2 regions of the Lentilactobacillus curieae genome follow, and region 2 is predicted to be linked to the other one. Evidence: predicted binding sites of a transcription regulator. Region 2 holds the regulator's gene; the other holds the start of a gene.
The links. The regulator NrdR, encoded in region 2, represses ribonucleotide reductase genes. The targets are predictions, from matches to a motif close to ACACNATATATNGTGT.
Positions count from the first base shown of each region.

Region 1: PL11_RS07730 (redoxin NrdH) is a predicted target of NrdR. The motif match lies at 990-1,005, and genes of this name have one in related genera.

Region 1 is NZ_CP018906.1:1,593,326-1,602,928, reverse strand. Features, by position in the region: gene tadA (tRNA adenosine(34) deaminase TadA) at 1-306, opposite strand, end outside; gene PL11_RS07735 (class I SAM-dependent methyltransferase) at 313-924, opposite strand; gene PL11_RS07730 (redoxin NrdH) at 1,087-1,317, shown strand; gene nrdE (class 1b ribonucleoside-diphosphate reductase subunit alpha) at 1,412-3,577, shown strand; gene nrdF (class 1b ribonucleoside-diphosphate reductase subunit beta) at 3,591-4,547, shown strand; gene PL11_RS07715 (D-2-hydroxyacid dehydrogenase) at 4,601-5,596, opposite strand; gene PL11_RS07710 (UDP-glucose--hexose-1-phosphate uridylyltransferase) at 5,691-7,154, opposite strand; gene galE (UDP-glucose 4-epimerase GalE) at 7,159-8,160, opposite strand; gene PL11_RS07700 (galactokinase) at 8,186-9,352, opposite strand.
Region 2 is NZ_CP018906.1:1,752,330-1,761,932, forward strand. Features, by position in the region: gene murC (UDP-N-acetylmuramate--L-alanine ligase) at 1-700, shown strand, start outside; gene PL11_RS08475 (Bax inhibitor-1/YccA family protein) at 798-1,517, shown strand; gene polA (DNA polymerase I) at 1,674-4,322, shown strand; gene mutM (DNA-formamidopyrimidine glycosylase) at 4,345-5,181, shown strand; gene coaE (dephospho-CoA kinase) at 5,186-5,776, shown strand; gene nrdR (transcriptional regulator NrdR) at 5,790-6,284, shown strand; gene PL11_RS08500 (DnaD domain protein) at 6,285-7,658, shown strand; gene dnaI (primosomal protein DnaI) at 7,668-8,594, shown strand; gene thrS (threonine--tRNA ligase) at 8,899-9,603, shown strand, end outside.

The sequences.
Region 1 (9,603 bases), 160 kb from region 2:
CCCAAAATATACCTTATGAATCCGAGAATTAACGATTGCCCCTGAACACATCAAACAAGGTTCAATTGTCACATATAGATCACAATCGATTAATCGCCAACTATTGAGTGTGCGACAAGCTTCCTGAATTGCTACAACCTCAGCATGAACAGTTGAATCTTCAAGCCATTCTCTTAAATTATGACCACGACCGATAATTTGATTGTCTTTAACCACGACCGCCCCAATCGGAACTTCACCAATGAGGTAGGCTTTCTTCGCTTCAATCAGTGCTTGCTGCATATAATATGTTTGTTTTGTGCTCAAATTTATCTATCCTTCATTAATTGACTGAATAATATAGTAGCCTTTATCACGTTTTAAAATTTCTGAATTACCAAAAACGCCGTCCATTAGCTTTTTGGCAGATGGAGCTCCCTGCTTCTTCTGCAGAACAATCGTCAGTGTTCCGTTAGCCACTAGATGTTGTTTAGCCTCACTCAACATTTGGTCGACAACATCTTTTCCTGCCCGAACCGGCGGATTAGTAATGATGGCCGCATAGCTATCATTGATGTGCTGATAAACGTTGCTAGCAAAAATCTTAACGTTATTGACATTATTTTCCTTAGCATTTTGTTTTGCCAGTTCTAACGCAATTTCATTAACATCAACCATATCAATCTGCCGTTCAGGATACTTTTTACCGATTGCAATCCCAACGGGACCATATCCACAACCTAAATCAAGAATTTTCCCTTCTGGAATAATGGCGTAATTTACGTTATCAATAAGTACCCTGGTACCGTAATCGACCGTTTTTTTAGAAAACACTCCGTTGTCCGAAGTAAACAAAATGTTGTTTCCAAGTAACGTAAAGTTCCATTTTTGAGGATCAGACACAACATCTGGGTGTTCTGAATAGTAAAATTGATCGTCTGTCATCGTTAAACTCCTTAAAACCGCCTACTTTCGACGATTCCTATATTTGGTGTCGAATCAAAAAAATATCACAATATATTGTGTTTTTTCTTTGATTTTTGGTTTGCTTGGTGTACACTATAAAACGTAGATAAATGAATTAGTTACATAGGGAAGGTGTATGAAATGGGAAAAATCACAGTATATTCAAAAAACAACTGCATGCAATGCAAAATGACTAAGCGTTACTTGTCAGAACACAACATTCCGTTTGAAGAACACAATATTAACGAACAACCTGAATACGTTGATTACTTGAAGGAACGGGGCTTCATGGCAGTTCCCGTTGTTGATGTAGACGGTCAACAAGCCTTCAGTGGTTTCAGACCTGACGAACTCAAGTCAATCGCAAACTAGTCCTATTCATTTTAACATATCAGATAACCAAAGCGGGCGACCTTTTGGCCCGCTATTTTATTACTCAAATTTCAAAGAAAGAGTGGTCTCTAGCATGTCCTTACACAATTTACAGGATGTCTCGTACTTCGATCTCAATAACCAAATCAATATCCCAGTTAACGGCCAAATACCACTAAATAAGGATAAAGAAGCACTTGACGCCTTCATTAAAGAAAATGTTGAGCCAAACTTAGTGAAATTCGATTCACTAAAAGAACGGTTCGACTACTTGATTGATAATAAATACTATGAAGCTGACTTCATTAACAAGTACGACTTTTCATTCATTGAAAAACTGTACGACTATTTGAAGGAACAAGACTTTCACTTCAAATCATTCATGGCAGCCTATAAATTCTATGCTCAATACGCACTCAAGACTAACGATAATGACTCATACCTAGAAACATTTAGTGATCGTGTTGCCGCTAATGCCCTCTTCTTTGCAGATGGTGATGAAAAGTTGGCTATGGACCTTGCGGACGAAATTATTCACCAACGTTACCAACCCGCTACTCCTAGTTTCTTGAATGCTGGACGCGAAAACCGTGGCGAGTTCGTATCATGTTTCTTAATTCAAAGTACTGATGATATGAACACTATTGGCCGCACAATCAATTCCGCCTTACAACTATCACGTATCGGTGGCGGGGTTGGTATCAACTTGACTAACCTTCGTGAAGCTGGCGCACCAATCAAGCACATTGAAGGTGCCGCATCAGGTGTCGTACCAGTTATGAAATTACTAGAAGACAGTTTTTCATACTCTAACCAACTTGGCCAACGTCAAGGTGCCGGGGTTGTTTACCTAAGTGTTTTCCATCCTGACATTATCGACTTCCTTTCTGCTAAGAAGGAAAATGCTGATGAAAAAATCCGTCTAAAGACCCTTTCACTAGGTGTAATCGTTCCTGATAAATTCTATGAATTGATCAAAAATAACGAAGATATGTATCTATTCAGCCCATACGATGTTGAACGTGAATATGGCAAACCATTTGCATACGTCGACATTACCGCAGAATACGATAATTTAGTGGCTAACGACAAAATCAGCAAGAAGAAGATTAAGGCTCGTGATCTAGAAACTGAAATCAGTAAGCTACAACAAGAGTCTGGCTACCCTTACGTTATCAACATCGATACCGCTAACCGTGTTAACCCTATCGAAGGTCGTATTACAATGAGTAACCTCTGTTCAGAAATTCTTCAAGTACAAACTCCATCAACTGTTGATAATCAACAAAATTACATCAAACTTGGTAAGGACATTTCTTGTAACCTTGGATCAACAAACATCAATAACTTAATGAACTCTAATGACTTTGGTCACTCAGTTGAAACCATGGTTAGAGCCCTCACCTTTGTTACTGACCACTCTGACATTGATGTTGTCCCATCAATTCAAAAGGGTAACGATGAATCACATTCAATCGGTCTTGGAGCAATGGGACTTCACAGTTTCTTTGCTAAGAGCCACATGGAATACGGTTCACCAGAATCAATTGAGTTTACTAGCACTTACTTCATGCTACTTAACTATTGGAGTTTAAAGGCATCAAACGAAATTGCTAAGGAACGCAACGAAACGTTTGTTGGTTTTGACAAGAGTAAATACGCAGACGGCACTTACTTTGACAAGTACCTCAACGAAGACTTTGCTCCTAAATCTGATAAGGTTAAGGAACTATTCACCAACATTCCTGTTCCTACTAAAGAGGATTGGGAAGCTCTTAAAGAATCAGTTATGAAGTACGGTTTATATCACCAAAACAGAATGGCTGTAGCACCAAATGGTTCAATTTCTTATATCAACGACACTACTGCTAGTCTACATCCAATCATCAATCGGATTGAAGAACGCCAAGAGTCTAAGATTGGGAAGATCTACTACCCTGCTCCATACCTTTCAAACGATACTATGCCATATTACAAATCAGCTTACGATATGGATATGAGAAAGGTAATTGACATTTATGCAGCTGCCCAAGAGCATGTTGATCAAGGAATGAGTTTGACTCTATTCATGCGTTCAACAATTCCTGCCGGGATTTACGACTGGAAAGACGGTCGGACTGACAAGATGACAACTCGTGATTTAAACATCTTGAGAAACTACGCTCACAAAAAAGGTATCAAATCAATCTACTACATTCGTACATTTACCGATGACCAGCAAGAAGTTGGCTCGAATGAATGCGAAAGCTGTGTAATTTAGAAAGGGTAATCTGATGACTGAAAATTATAACGCAATCAACTGGAATGCAATCGATGACCAAATTGACAAGGCAACTTGGGAAAAGTTAACTGAACAATTTTGGTTGGACACGCGAATTCCATTATCAAATGACCTCGCCGATTGGCGGGAATTAGACGACGATCACAAATGGGTTGTTGGCCACGTTTTCGGTGGTTTGACCTTGCTTGACACGCTTCAATCACAAGAAGGTATGGCCTCACTTAGAAAAGACGTTAAGACAATGCACGAAACTGCCGTATTGAACAACATTCAATTCATGGAATCTGTTCATGCCAAGAGTTACTCATCAATCTTCTCAACGTTGAATACTCCAGATGAAATTGACGAAATCTTCGAGTGGAGTGACAGTGAGGAATTCTTGCAAAATAAGGCACTTAAGATTGAAAATCTTTACGTCAACCAAGATGATCCGCTCAAGAAAAAGATTGCTAGTGTGTTCCTAGAAACATTCCTATTCTACTCTGGTTTCTATACCCCACTCTACTATCTTGGTCATAACAAGCTCGCCAACGTTGCTGAAATTATCAAGTTGATTCTCCGTGACGAATCAGTTCATGGTACTTACATTGGATACAAATTCCAAGTAACTTTCAACCAACTTCCAAAAGAAAAGCAACAAGAACTCAAGGATTGGATGTACAACTTCTTGTACGAATTGTACTCAAACGAAGAGCAATACACCCACACCCTGTACGACCAAACTGGTTGGACTGAAGAAGTGTTGACATTTATCCGTTACAACGCCAACAAAGCATTGATGAACTTGGGACAAGATCCACTATTCCCAGACACCGCTGCTGACGTTAACCCAGTCGTTATGAACGGGATTTCAACATCAACTGCTAACCATGACTTCTTCTCACAAGTTGGTAATGGTTACCTACTTGGAAACGTTGAAGCGATGAGTGATAGTGATTACGATATTTAGTTAATAAAATTAAAAGCCACCCAAGATTTAAATCTTGGGTGGCTTTTTTATAACTATTTTGCTAGATTTTCAACTTCGCCACCACTTAACTTTGCTTTTAAGTTGTTAAGCGAAATATCAACCATGTTTTTAACTGCTTCATCCGTATGGAAAGCGGAGTGCGGTGTAACAATCACGTTAGGCATTTTTGACAGTTCTAAGACATCTTCAGCTTCAACCATAGCAGTTGACCGTGAATTTTGTAAATCGGCTGATTCATGCTCTAGAGTGTCAATTCCGGCACCAGCAATTTCTCCACTCTTTAACGCATTAATCATTGCAGGAGTGTCAACAATCGAACCGCGGGCGGTATTGATTAGAATTGCAGAATCCTTCATTCGTTTAAAAGCTTTCTCATCAAATAGATGGTCATTTTCTGGTAATCCTGGCATGTGAAGGTCAACCACATCAGCTTGATCTAAAATATCATCTAAACTATCTACGTATTTAAATGGTAAGTCAGAATCTTTCATTGGAAACTTATCGTAAGCAATTACATTGGCACCCAGGCCTGCAAACATTTTGATTGCCTCGCGGCCAATTCTACCGGTACCAACAACCCCAACAGTTGAGTTACTCATTAAGCGGCCCATAAAATCTGATGCCATATGGAACTCACCTAAGTCATGAAGTTGATTGTACATATAGCCAACTTTACGATTAACCATCAACGCTAAGGTAACAGCAAACTCAGCAATACTTGCAGGGCTGTAGGCAGGAACATTAGTTACAGTAACCCCATTCTGCTTAGCAGCAATTAAGTCGACGTTATCAAGACCAACATTTCTCAATGAAAGCATCGAAATGCCAAGCTCCTTCATCTTTGCAAAAAGTTCTGCATCGTAAGGAATGGTCTGCAAACCAGAAATTCCGTCAAATCCATCTGCCTCGCTGACAGTGTCAAGATTCAACGTATCGGTAGAGTAGTCAACTTCTATACCATTTTGTTTACCCCAGTCTTTAACAAACGGTATCTCATCATCGCGGACATTGTATGCAATAAACTTCATTATAATTTCCTACTTTCACAAATTTTTAACTAGCTTAATTTTATCAAAAATGCGATGGGAAAGTATTGTTTCCCATCGCATTATCATCAAATTATTAGACTTGTGAAATAAATTTATCGAATGCTGCTTGTCCCTTCGCATCCCATTTGTACACACCAGCATCCTCTAACACTCTAGAAAATACTAAGCCGACTTCACGATTAACAACGTCTTCAACGTTTTGATCATTGATTTCATTGTCATTAGCAATCTGGTCTGCCCACTCCTTGTGGTAATCCGCAATTTCATTAGGCTTACCAACAAGGTACTTTTCGACTTCCTTCATCTCTGTCTTTAATCTTGCCGGTAAAATCGCTCTTCCCATAACTTCGATCAAACCGATGTTTTCCTTCTTAATGTGTTGAACATCCTTATGTGGATGGAAGATTCCATCTGGGTATTCAGCAGATGTTTGGTTATCTCTAAGAACGATATCCATAACGAACTTATCTCCATCCATCCGAGCAATTGGTGTCACCGTGTGATGGCGAGTTCCATCTGTGTATGCCCGAATATCAACAGACTCATCTGAATATTCTTTCCAACTAAGAAAAATTCTATTTGCGGCAGCGATTACCTTAGTTGAATCTTCACTGGCCAAACGAATAGTTGCCATTGGCCACTTCACAATTCCGGCATCCAAACCGTCAACACCTAGATCTACTTTACGATCAATTGGTGCCTTCATCATTGGAAAACTGTGACGACCACCTTGATAATGATCTTGGGCTAATAGTGACCCACCAACGATTGGCAAATCAGCGTTACTACCAACAAAGTAATGTGGTAATTGACGAATAATATCTGCCAAATTAATAAACGTTTGGTTATTGATTGCCATTGGGACGTGCTTTTGGTTTAAGAAAATGGCATGTTCACCAAAATAGGCATAAGGAGAATATTGGAATCCCCAAGGTTGGCCACCAATCATCATGCGGATTACCCGGTGATTACTTCTCGCAGCATAGCCTAAACGACCTAAATAGCCTTCATTTTCGATTGCCAAAGGACCAACTGGATAACTTGTCGCCTTAGCTTTGCCTGCGGCTGCAATTGCCTTAGGATCCTTTTCCGGCTTCGATAGATTAACAGTAATTTCAAGATTACCGTATTCTGTCTTGGTTTCGTAAGAAATGTTCTTGGCAATTGCCCGAGTTTTGATGTAATCATTCTTCTGGCTTAAGTTGTAGAAATAGTCAGTTGCTTCTTTTGGAGCATCATTATACTTGTTCCAAAAAAGTGAGTTCACCTTAGATGGAATCGGTGTTAACAAATCCATTAACTGATCTTCCAATATTTCTCGATTAGTAATCGAATCCTCGATTTTCTCGTGTTCAATTGCTAAGTCTACTAAATCATTAGCCAAATCTACTGGATCCTCATCATCGGTTTCGTTACCTTTACCATCACCAATCAAACGAAAGATTAGGTTAGTCACGTAAATTCTGTCGACTTCTGAGTAAGGAGAGTCGGACTTAATAATTAAATCAACAAATTTATCAACTGCTGTTGCCATCATTAATCTACTTTCCTTCCCGATCGTTGTATCCCTTTGGATGTGACATCTTCCAATTCCAGGCGGTCTTAATAATTTCCTTAACATCATCAAATTGTGGGTTCCAGCCTAGAACACTGCGAGCCTTTTCACTTGATGCAATTAATGTACTTGGGTCACCAGCACGACGAGGTCCCATTTCGGCAGGAATCTCTTTACCAGTAACTTCACGAGCAGCTTCCAGCATCTCTTTGTTTGAGAAACCAGTTGAAGAACCAAGGTTAAATGCTTGGCTATCGTTACCCTTCTTTAGGTATTCTAGTGCCAAAATGTGGGCGTCTGCTAAATCGACAACGTGGACGTAATCACGTACGTTTGTACCATCTTTAGTATCGTAATCATCACCAAAAATGGTTAGCTGTTCACGTTCACCTGAAGCAACTTGAAGAATAATTGGTACCAAATGTGTTTCTGGACTGTGATCTTCACCAATTGAGCCATCTGACTTAGCACCAGCAACGTTAAAGTAACGGAGCGCAACAAACTTGATGCCGTAAGCAACATCACTCCAGTGCATAATCTTTTCCATTGCCAACTTGCTTTCACCATATGGGTTAGTTGGAACTTGCGGATCAGTTTCTTTAATTGGAATTTGTTTTGGTTCACCATAAGTTGCAGCAGTTGATGAGAATACGATGAACTTAACATCATGATCGTGCATAACTTCAAGTAAGCTAATCATTCCACCATTGTTGTTGTCAAAGTACTTTAGCGGCTTTTCCATTGATTCTGGAACCACTGAAAATGCGGCAAAGTGAATAACTCCTTCAATATCTTCCTTTTCAAATACGCCGTTCAAAAATTCTTTATCACGAACGTCGCCTTCGTAAAAACGAGCCTTCTTATTGATTGCAGCAACGTGACCAGTTACCAAGTTATCGACTACAACTACGTCATATCCATTTTCAATTAATCTATCTACTGCGTGTGAGCCAATGTATCCGGCTCCACCTAATACCAAAACTGCCATTGATTGTTACCTCCTAATTTTTCTCTTACTTAATCTCTCTTGGACCGTCTGAAATTTCAGCGATGTAGAACTCACCTGGATGGCCAATGGTTTGTTCATAAGTATCGCCAACGTTCTTGATAAAGTCATCAACCTTATCCTTCTCAACGATAGCAATTGCACAACCACCAAATCCAGCACCTGTCATACGGGCACCAACAACTCCTGGTTGTTTCCAAGCAGTTTCAGCCAAAGTATCAAGTTCCTTACCAGTAACGTCATAATCGTAGTGAAGAGAAACATGTGATGCGTTAATTAACCGACCGAATGTTTCAAGATCTCCGTCTATCAATGCTTTCTTCGCTTGTAGGGTTCTTTGGTTTTCAAATACAGCATGGCGTGCCCGCTTAATCAGCGTGTCATCGTTAATTAGGTAACTGTGTTGATCAAATTCTGATTCATTTAGGTCACCCAACGACTTAACATCAACCCCGGTCTGAAGACGTTTCAATGCTTCTTCACATTCTGAACGACGTTCGTTGTATTTAGAATCTTGAAGCTCACGGTGCTTCTTAGTATTCATAATTACAATAACGTGGTTACCGAGTTCAACAGGAACATATTCAAATTTCATTGAGTTAGTGTCTAGTAAGATTGCTTTGTCTTTCTTACCCATTCCAATTGCAAATTGATCCATGATTCCTGAGTTAACACCAATGTAGTTATTTTCAACCAACTTACCGTATTCAACCAGCTCTTGTTGATCGATACCAAATGAGAATACATCGTTAACAATTTCTGCGGTCAGCAATTCAATTGAAGCTGATGAAGAAAGGCCTGCACCATCTGGCAAGTTACCATTTAGGACAACATCAAATCCGTGGTTTAATTTATGACCTTGGTTAATAATTTCAGCAATCATTCCCTTAGGATAGTTTGCCCAGCCAATTTGTTTATCATATTCCATGTTATCAAGTGAAAATTCAACAACCCCTTGATCAGGAACGTTCATTGAATACATCCGGATTACATTATCATCACGATTAGCGTAAGCAGCGTAGATCCCCAAACTAATGGCACATGGAAATACGTTTCCACCGTTGTAGTCGGTATGTTCACCAATTAAATTGATCCGGCCTGGTGAGAAAAACAGGCGGGTTGAATCTGAACCATATAATTCTTTAAATTTACTCTTAGCATCATCATAAATCATTGTTTTCATCCCTTTACGTTTTTTACTAAATTTTACTAACTAAAACTTACTCTTTTTTATCATGCTTGTCAATCATTCAACGCAAATTATCAAAAAACGGTTTCTTGTACAAACGCCCTTTCTTAGGTAATGTAAGCAATTTCATTTAGTGAACGTCTGAACAAACCCGATTCGATAATTGTTAGTAGAGAGTTGGTAAAAAGTTAGTAAAACTAAAAACAAAAAAACAGAACTCATGAAAATGAGTTCTG
Region 2 (9,603 bases):
TCTGCGTAAGTTGAAGGCTGATGTACCTGTCTATTATTATGGCCTCAAGGATACTGACGATTTCCAAGCCGTTGACGTTAAACGGACTACTAGTGGTTCAACATTTACTGTTATGTATCATGGCGAATCACTTGGGGAATTTGAGGTTCCACTTTATGGAGAACACAACGTGCTTAACTCTTTAGCAGTTATTGCTGTGGCATATTTCGAAAAGGTAGACCTTGCCGAAATTCGTCGCGAATTGTTAAGCTTCTCAGGGGTTAAACGGCGGTTCTCTGAACGCAAAGTTGCCGATATGACGATTATTGATGACTATGCTCACCACCCATCTGAAATTAAGGCTACTTTGGACGCCGCTAGACAAGAGTACCCAAGTAAAGAAATTATTGTGGTATTCCAGCCACATACTTTCAGCCGGACGATCGCCCTGATGGACGATTTTGCTAAGAGTCTTAATAAAGCTGATAAAGTTTTCTTGACTGACATTTATAGCTCACCACGTGAGAAGTCAGGTAAGGTATCTTCCCAAGATCTTGGTGCTAAAATTACCAAGGGTGGAGAAATTCTTAAAGTTGAAAATATGTCACCATTGTTGGACTTTGACAACGATGTCGTAATCTTCATGGGTGCTGGTGATATCCAGAAGTATGAACAGGCTTATGAAGAACTTCTAAGTCACCTAAGTAAAAAAATAAATTAATTTTTCCTTATACTGACCATTAATTGAGCAAAGTTGCTTGATTAATGGTTTTTCTTTGCTAAAATTATCTAAACAGATATAAAAAGGAGCGGTTTAATTGAACAATTTTCCCAATGAAGATGCTCGTCGAGTTGTAAATGCAGATTCTGGTTTGAATTCATTCTTATCTAAAATGTATGGTTGGATGGCACTAGCAGTTTTAGTGTCAGCAGCTACTGCTTACTTTGTAGTTAATGTTGGTCAAGGCCAAATTGTTTACACCATGATGGCAAATCCATTTCTTAAGTGGGGGTCGTTAATTGCTTGGATGATTATTCCAATCATGATTTCTTTTCAAGCGCTAAAGCGACCAACCTTTAGTTTTGGAATGCTGATGCTTTATTCAGTGTTAACTGGCTTCGTTTTTTCAAGCTACTTGTTGATCTATACGGGAGCTTCAGTATTAGCTGCGTTCCTTAGCGCATCGGCAATCTTTATTACGATGGCTGTGATTGGTTTAACCACCAAGAAGAATTTAAATCGACTTGGTACTCAGGTGTTTGGTGCTTTAATCGGTTTAATGGTGGCAATGGTAATCAATATGTTACTAAAGAGCAGTGCCATTGGCTTCTTCATTTCAATTGCAGCAGTTATTATCTTTTCAATTTTGACGATGTATGATTCAAATAGAATGGCAAAGATGTACATGCAATACGGTAGCACTGGTCAAGTTTCAATTACTGGGCTTGCGGTGTCAGGCGCATTACAACTTTATCTAGACTTTATTAACTTGTTCATCCAATTGCTTAATATCTTGGGTGTTGTGGATGATCGTTAATCTTGGTTGATAGCAAAAATCAGAAGTAATCTGCAAGGATGCTTCTGATTTTTTGTTTGTAGAAATCAAATAAGAATAATTCTAAATCAGCTTGGGAATTATTAACTGACCCGTGGTAAAATTAATGAGAAGTATACAAATGTTAGGGAGATTCTAATGCCAAAAAAATTATTATTAATCGATGGAAATAGTGTTGCTTTTAAAGCGTTCTATGCGCTTTACACCTCAATGGATAGGTTTGTTAATTCAGAGGGATTACACACTAGTGCTATGTATGGATTTAACTTGATGTTAAATAAGGTGTTAGAAGATGAACAACCTACTGATATGCTAGTGGCGTTTGACGCTGGCAAAACGACGTTTAGAACTAAAATGTTTGATGATTACAAGGGTGGTCGGAGCAAAACACCAACGGAGTTGTCAGAACAGTTTCCGTTCTTAAAAGAAATGTTAGCGGCGAGGGGAATCAAGACTTATGAACTCCCCAATTATGAGGCTGACGATATTATTGGTACGCTGGCAAAAAAAGCCGAGGATGCCGGCGATTATGAAACTGTAATTGTTACTGGAGATCGGGATTTAACCCAACTAACTTCTGCCACAACTACTGTGCAGGTTTCTAAAAAAGGGGTAACTGATTTGGAGTCATATACTCCAGCTTACGTTGAGGAGAAGTTAGGAGTTAAGCCGAGCCAAATTATCGAAATTAAGGGGCTTCGTGGCGATAATTCCGATAATTATCCAGGAGTTGAAAAGGTCGGTGAAAAGACTGCTGTTAAGCTAATCCAGCAATTTGGAAACATTGATAATATTTATGAAAACCTTGATGATGTTTCTGGGAAAAAATTAAAGGAACACTTGATCAACGATAAAGATAAAGCGTTAATGGCAAGAACATTGGCGACAATTAATCGAGATTCACCAATTGAAGTGAGTCTTAAAGATTTGGCTTATACAGGTGACGATCCTGAAAAATTACCGGCATTTTATGAAAAAATGGGCTTTAAGTCGTTTCTTGATAAGTTAGACACAGCTGATGAGGTTGATCAAAGCACCGAAATCGAATATCAAGAACTAACTAATGAAAATATTGCAAATTTGAGTAAATTTAAAGATGAGTTCTCAATCCAAGTTGAACTTAGTGCTGAGAACTATCATACTGCCGAAATTGTCGGCTTTGCCATTGGTAGTGGTGATGACTGGTATGCAAGTAATGACAGTAGCTTACTAAAGAGTAAGGTCCTTAAACAATTGCTTGAATCGGACGACGTTAAAGTTAATGTATTTGACGCAAAACGGACCTATGTCGCTTTGAACCGGTTAGGAATAAAACTAAACGCGGTTGATTTTGATATGCTGTTAGTTTCATACCTATTGGACACAAGCAATAATAGCAACGATGTGGCAACGATTGCCCGTAGTCAGGGATATCGTAATATTCAAACTGATGAGGATGTTTACGGAAAGGGTGCCAAACGGCATATTCCAGTTGACCAACCAGAATTTCTTGACCACCTGGTTCATAAGGCGTGTGCAATTGACCGACTTCATGAACAAATGTTTACTGAGTTAGACAAACACGACCAGACAAAGTTGTACCGGGATATGGAAATTAAGATTGCCTTTGTTCTTTCTAGAATGGAAATTGCTGGAATCAAGGTGCTTCCAAATACGCTTGAGGAAATGGGCAGTAAATTCAAAGAACGACAAAGTGAAATTGAACAACAGATTTTTAACCAAGCTGGGGAAGAATTTAACATTGGTTCTCCAAAACAATTAGGAGTAATCCTGTTTGAAAAGTTGGGACTACCGGTTATTAAGAAAACTAAGACGGGCTATTCGACTGCAGTGGATGTTTTGGAAAAGCTGGCACCAGAAGCTCCAATCGTGCAGAATATATTGGAATATCGCCAAATAAGTAAGTTGCTTTCAACGTACATTGAAGGCTTATTAAAAGTTATTCATCCTGAGGACTCCAAGGTTCATACTAGGTACTTGCAAACGTTGACAGCAACCGGCAGACTTTCATCGGTTGATCCTAATTTACAAAACATTCCAGTGAGAACCGATGAAGGAAAGAGAATTCGCTCGGCGTTTGTTCCTAGTCACAAAGGTTGGCACATCTTCTCCTCTGATTATTCTCAAATTGAGTTACGGGTGTTAGCATCATTATCTGGTGATAAGAACATGCAAGAGGCATTTAAATCTGGTGAGGATATTCATGCTGAAACCGCCCGGAGAATTTTCGGATTGGATTCTAATGCAGACGTAACGCCTAATTTACGTCGCCAAGCCAAGGCCGTTAACTTTGGAATCGTTTATGGGATTTCTGATTATGGTTTGGCTAACAATACTGGAATTTCTAGAAAACAAGCACACGAGTTCATTGAGAGGTATTTTGAAGAGTACCCAGGTGTGAAAAAATATACGGAGGATATCGTTAAGTTTGCCCGGGAAAAGGGTTATGTAGAAACGATTGCTCATCGCCGTAGATACTTACCAGATATCAATTCAAAGAGCTTTAACCTAAGATCATTTGCTGAGAGAACTGCTATGAACACACCTATTCAAGGAAGTGCTGCAGACATCATTAAAATTGCGATGATTAAGATGGATGAAGCCTTGGCCAACATGGATACTCGGATGCTTCTTCAAGTGCATGATGAGTTGATTTTTGAGGTTCCAGACGAGGAGTTAGCCACAGTTCAAGAACTGATCCCTAAGGTTATGGACTCAGCTATCAAACTTGAAGTACCACTTAAAGTTGAAAGCCATTTTGGTGATACTTGGTACGAAGCAAAATAATTAATGTCAGTGAGGTTTTTTTATGCCAGAATTACCTGAAGTTGAAACTGTTCGGCGAGGTCTAAATGAACTTGTTGGTGGCAGTGAAATAAAAACTATTGAAGTCCTGTATCCCAAGATGCTTAACAATCTGACCGCTGATCAGTTTATTGCCACATTAAGTGGCAGGACAATTGAAAAAGTAGATCGTCGGGGAAAATATTTGTTAATTAGGCTATCAGGCGACTTAACTATTGTTTCTCATTTACGGATGGAAGGAAACTATGATGTTGTCCCTGAAGGTACGACACCCCACAAGCATACGCACATCATCTTTCATCTAACTGATGGGCGTGAATTAAGATATAACGACACTCGTAAATTTGGACGAATGGCGGTGGTCAATACTGGAGATGAGTACACCGTTTCTGGATTGAAAACAATTGGTCCTGAGCCAACTGAAAAAACTTTGAAGCTTGAATACATGGAACAGATTTTTGCAAAGAGTAAGAAGGCAGTTAAGCCATTTCTACTTGATCAAAGTAAGATTGCCGGACTAGGTAATATCTATGCTGATGAAGTGTTATGGATGAGTAAAATTCATCCTGAGAGGCCTGCAAACTCATTAACGATTGCTGAATTAAAGGAATTAAGAAGCAACATTATTCTGGAACTGCAAAAGGCAATTGCTGGTCACGGAACAACCGTCCACTCTTACTCCAACGCATATGGTGAAGCCGGCAGTTTTCAGAATCAGTTGAATGTTTACGGACGTGAGGGAGAACCTTGTTTGCGCTGCGGTACCCCAATCGTGAAGATTAAGTTGGCTCAACGGGGAACGCATTTTTGTCCTAATTGTCAGGTACTAACTGAGGAGTGATCGTTTGTCAAAAATTGTTGGTTTAACGGGTGGAATCGCCACAGGAAAAACCCAGGTATCAAACTATTTAAAGACATTTGGAATCCCAATAATTGATGCTGACATTGTTACCAAAATGGTTGAGGCTAAAGGTCATGAGGGATTAGTTGCCATCATTTCTGAATTTGGTGAAGATTTTCTTGATGTAAACGGCGAGTTAGACCGCAAAAAGCTGGCGCAAACCGTCTTTAGCTCAGATAGTGAGTTAAAAAGATTAGTCAGGGTGATCAACCCGTTTATTGGTAGTGAAATTTACCGTCAGATTAATGAGTTGAAAGACCAAAAAATGGTGGTGTTAGACGCTCCAACATTGTTTGAAAATGGTTATAATAGTATAGTTGATGAAACGGTGGTTGTTTATACTGACCCCGTAAAGCAGCTTTCAAGATTGATTAATCGAAACCAGCTATCTATCACTGATGCAATGGCTAGAATCAATAGTCAATGGTCATTAGAAACGAAACGAGATTTAGCTGATGTAATAATTTATAATTCAAAAGAATTCGATTTGACTAAACTCCAAATCGATGACTGGTTAAGAAACGAAGAATTTTAAGGAGTGAACGTTCATGCAGTGTCCTCATTGTGGTCACAATGGATCAAAGGTTGTTGACAGTCGGCCAACGGACGATGGTCGGGTAATTAGAAGACGGCGAGAATGTGAAAGTTGTGGCTTTAGGTTTACGACATTTGAACGAGTAGAAGCTACCCCATTATTGGTCATCAAAAAGAACGGGAACCGTGAAGAATTTAACCGCGAAAAGTTGATGAAGGGAATCGTTAGGTCCGCAGAAAAGCGGCCTGTGTCTATGAATGCAATCACAGACTTGGTTGACAAAGTTGAGAATAAATTGCGTTCAACCGGTGATAGCGAAGTCACAAGTACTGAAATTGGTGAATATGTGATGGAGGATTTGGCCTCACTTGACCAAATTGCCTACATCAGGTTTGCCTCTGTGTATCGCCAATTTAAAGATATGTCTGTTTTTTATAAAGAGTTAAAAGAAATGATGGAAAAAACAAGCGGCAACCCAACCGATTCAAAAAACAGTGGTGATAAATAAATGTTAAGCGAAGAAAAGCTGTCTCCTGACAGTCGGTTTGTGGCATCTAACCAAAATGGTAATCAGGAATTAAATTTAAGCGTTCTTACCAATTTGTATTTACCTTTGATTGGCGCAAACGCTTTTTCGTTATACACATTTTTGTTTGGTGTTGCTAGGTCTGACCAACACACTTACCGGGTTCATTCATTCTACGAGATTCAGTCCTCGCTTAGCCTATCGTTAGAGTCAATTCAAACTGCTCGAAGAAAGTTAGAGGCTGTTGATCTAATGGCAACTTTCAAGACAAATGAGTCGCTTTTTGAATTTTCTGTGCAACTACCACTTTCTTCTGTTGAGTTTCTCAAGACGGACTTACTAACAACTCTACTGTTAGGTACAGTCGGTGAGCGAACTTTTAAGCAATTGGTAGGTCGGGTTGATGCCCCTAGAGAGCAAGCAAAACAAGCTGAAAACATTTCAGCATCGCTATTGGATGTTTTTTCAGTTCCTAAGTCTGTAATTGATCAGCCGTCTGCTGAGGTTGCTTCAGTTAAAAATCAACAAATTACCACAAATAAATTATCTGCAAATCAGCAAGATTTAAAAGAGCACCCATTTGATTTTGACCTATTATTAGAAATGTTACGCACATCATTCGTTGACATTGAAAGTGTGAAGGCGGCATACAATCCAATTATTGCTGAACATCTTTTGTATGACATTGATGAAATCAACATGAGCAAGTTGATTTTAAAGGCAGTTGATTTAAAGACAAACCAAGTTGATACAAAGCGACTTAGCGTGTTGGTAGCAGATAAATATGGGATTGGTAAACGACAAACGAGTAGTCGGGTGGCTCAAGCTAGTAGTTCTCAGGCATCTAAGACTGATTTAAGTGGTTTCGATTCACAAATCCAGCAAATTATTACCATTGCTCAAAAGACAGCCCCGATTGCATTTTTAAACCAAATCAAGAAGCAGAAGGGCGGTTTTGTTTCTAGTAACGAACAACGAGTGATTCGTGATTTAGTTACTAGAGATATATTGCCAGCCGAGGTAATCAATATCTTGTCCTACTACGTTTTGGTGAATCTTGGGAATGCGACTTTGAATAAGGCGCTAGCAGAGACAATTGCCAACGATTGGACACAGCACAAAGTAAATACTGCTCCCGAAGCAATCAAAGCGATTGAGAGTCGTAATGAGGCTAAGGTAAATCAGAAACCTCAAGTAAGAAGAAACAATGGTAGACATACCGTTAAAGAAACTTTACCTGACTGGGCAAAACGAAATAAAGATAACAAACCACAAGCTACGACAAAGACCGCATTAACTCCTGAACAGGAGAAGTTGCTTGATGAAAAACTTAAAAATTTAAAAAAAGAAAAGTAGGTGAGAGAATTGGAAAAAGTGTCTGATACAATGAAACGGATTATGGCTAGTAAACACTTGAACGGTGATTTCGCCACTTTGGTGAACACGGTAAAACAAGACGCCGAAATTCAAAGTTTTGTGAAAGAACACCAAGATGAATTAGCGGATGACGCTGTTGATCGTTCAATTGCAAAATTGTACGAATTTTATAACGTCAAACAAAAGGCTGCCAAGCAAGAAAAAACTTTTGCTCCAGGTTATCTACCTCATTTAGTAGTTAATGATAGGCTAATTGACATCTCGTATAGTGCCTCTCCTGAAGTAATTGCTCGCCAAAAGGAACAGGCACAAAAACGGTTAGTTACTAATATTTTGATGCCTAAAGATATTCAAAATGCGAGTTTGGATGACTATTATCGTGATGGAAATAAGAGTATTGCTTTGGCTGAGGCCGTTGAGTTCGTTAGTGGCATGGAAAGCGAACCAAAGAAGTTTCATAAAGGCCTGTATTTGTATGGACCTTTTGGAATTGGGAAAACTTACTTACTTGGAGCGATTGCTCGCCAACTTGCACTCTCTGGTATTCAAACAACGTTAGTACATTTTCCAAGTTTGGCTGTTGAAATGAAATCTGCAATTTCTGATAACTCGGTTGCTGGTAAGATTGATGCAATCAAGAAGTCACCAGTTTTGATGATCGATGATATCGGTGCAGATTCAATGTCTAGCTGGGTTAGGGATGATATTCTCGGAGTCATTCTGGAATATAGAATGCAGCAGCAATTACCTACATTCTTCTCGTCTAATTTTTCAATGGATCAGCTTGAGGATGAACATTTACGAATAAATCAACGTGGGGATGATGAACCACTTAAGGCAAGGCGACTAATGGAACGAATCCGTTTCTTGGCAAAGCCGATAGAAGTTGAAGGCCCGAATCGACGTTTAAATTAAAAATTAATTTGACAACGATAAGAGTGACCCTTATACTTTAATCGATATAGAAAAGACATGATTATTTCAACTCATCACAGGGAGGGTTCTTCTAGCCTGGAAGAGAACCCGTTAAGATTGAAATGATTACCACTTTTCGACAATGGATTGCGGACAATGCTATCCCGGTTGGTAACCGTTAGCAGCCACTTGAGAGCTTTTATTTAATAAAGTAATATGGGTGGAACCGCGCTAAATGCGTCCCTGGTGTATATTTGTGCACCAGGGATTTTTTTGTGGTTCCAGAAAAAAAGGAGAGAGTACAATGGCAGATTTATCATTTGAATTTCCAGATGGCAGCGTAAAGCAATTTGCTGACGCAGTGGTTGGTGAAGAAATTGCAAAATCAATTTCAATTAGTCTTGCAAAGAAGGCAGTTGCCGCTAAAGTTGATGGCAAGCTTCACTCAGTAAATGAACCTTTACATAAGGGTGGTAAGCTTGAAATTATCACTAAGGACAGTGAAGAAGGATTAACTGTCTTAAGACAAACTGCAGCCCAGATCTTAAAGATGGCAATCAACCAAGATTTCACTAACGTTAAGATTGGTGAAAGTGTTGCTGACGAAGACGGTTTTTACGTTGATACTGACAAGCCTGACACTCAAATCAGTGTTGATGAACTTGAAGGTTTATCAAAGACAATGAAAAAAATTGTTTCAGACAATTTAGAAATCAAGTCAGTTGAGTTATCTGTTGCTGATGCTAAGGCATTAGCAGGTGAAGATCCATATCAAAATTCTTTGATTGATAAGTTAGCTGTCGATGGCCAAGTTCTCTACAACGAAATTGGCGATTTCAAGGGAATTGCCGAAGGTGCCGTTCTTCCTAAGACTGGTGCTGTTAAGATTTTCAAGTTACTTTCAGTAGCTGGTGCTTATTGGGAAGGTAAGTCATCTAACCCAATGCTTCAAAGAATTTATGCAACTGCATTTAACAAACAAGGTGAACTTGATGAAGATTTGAAGAAG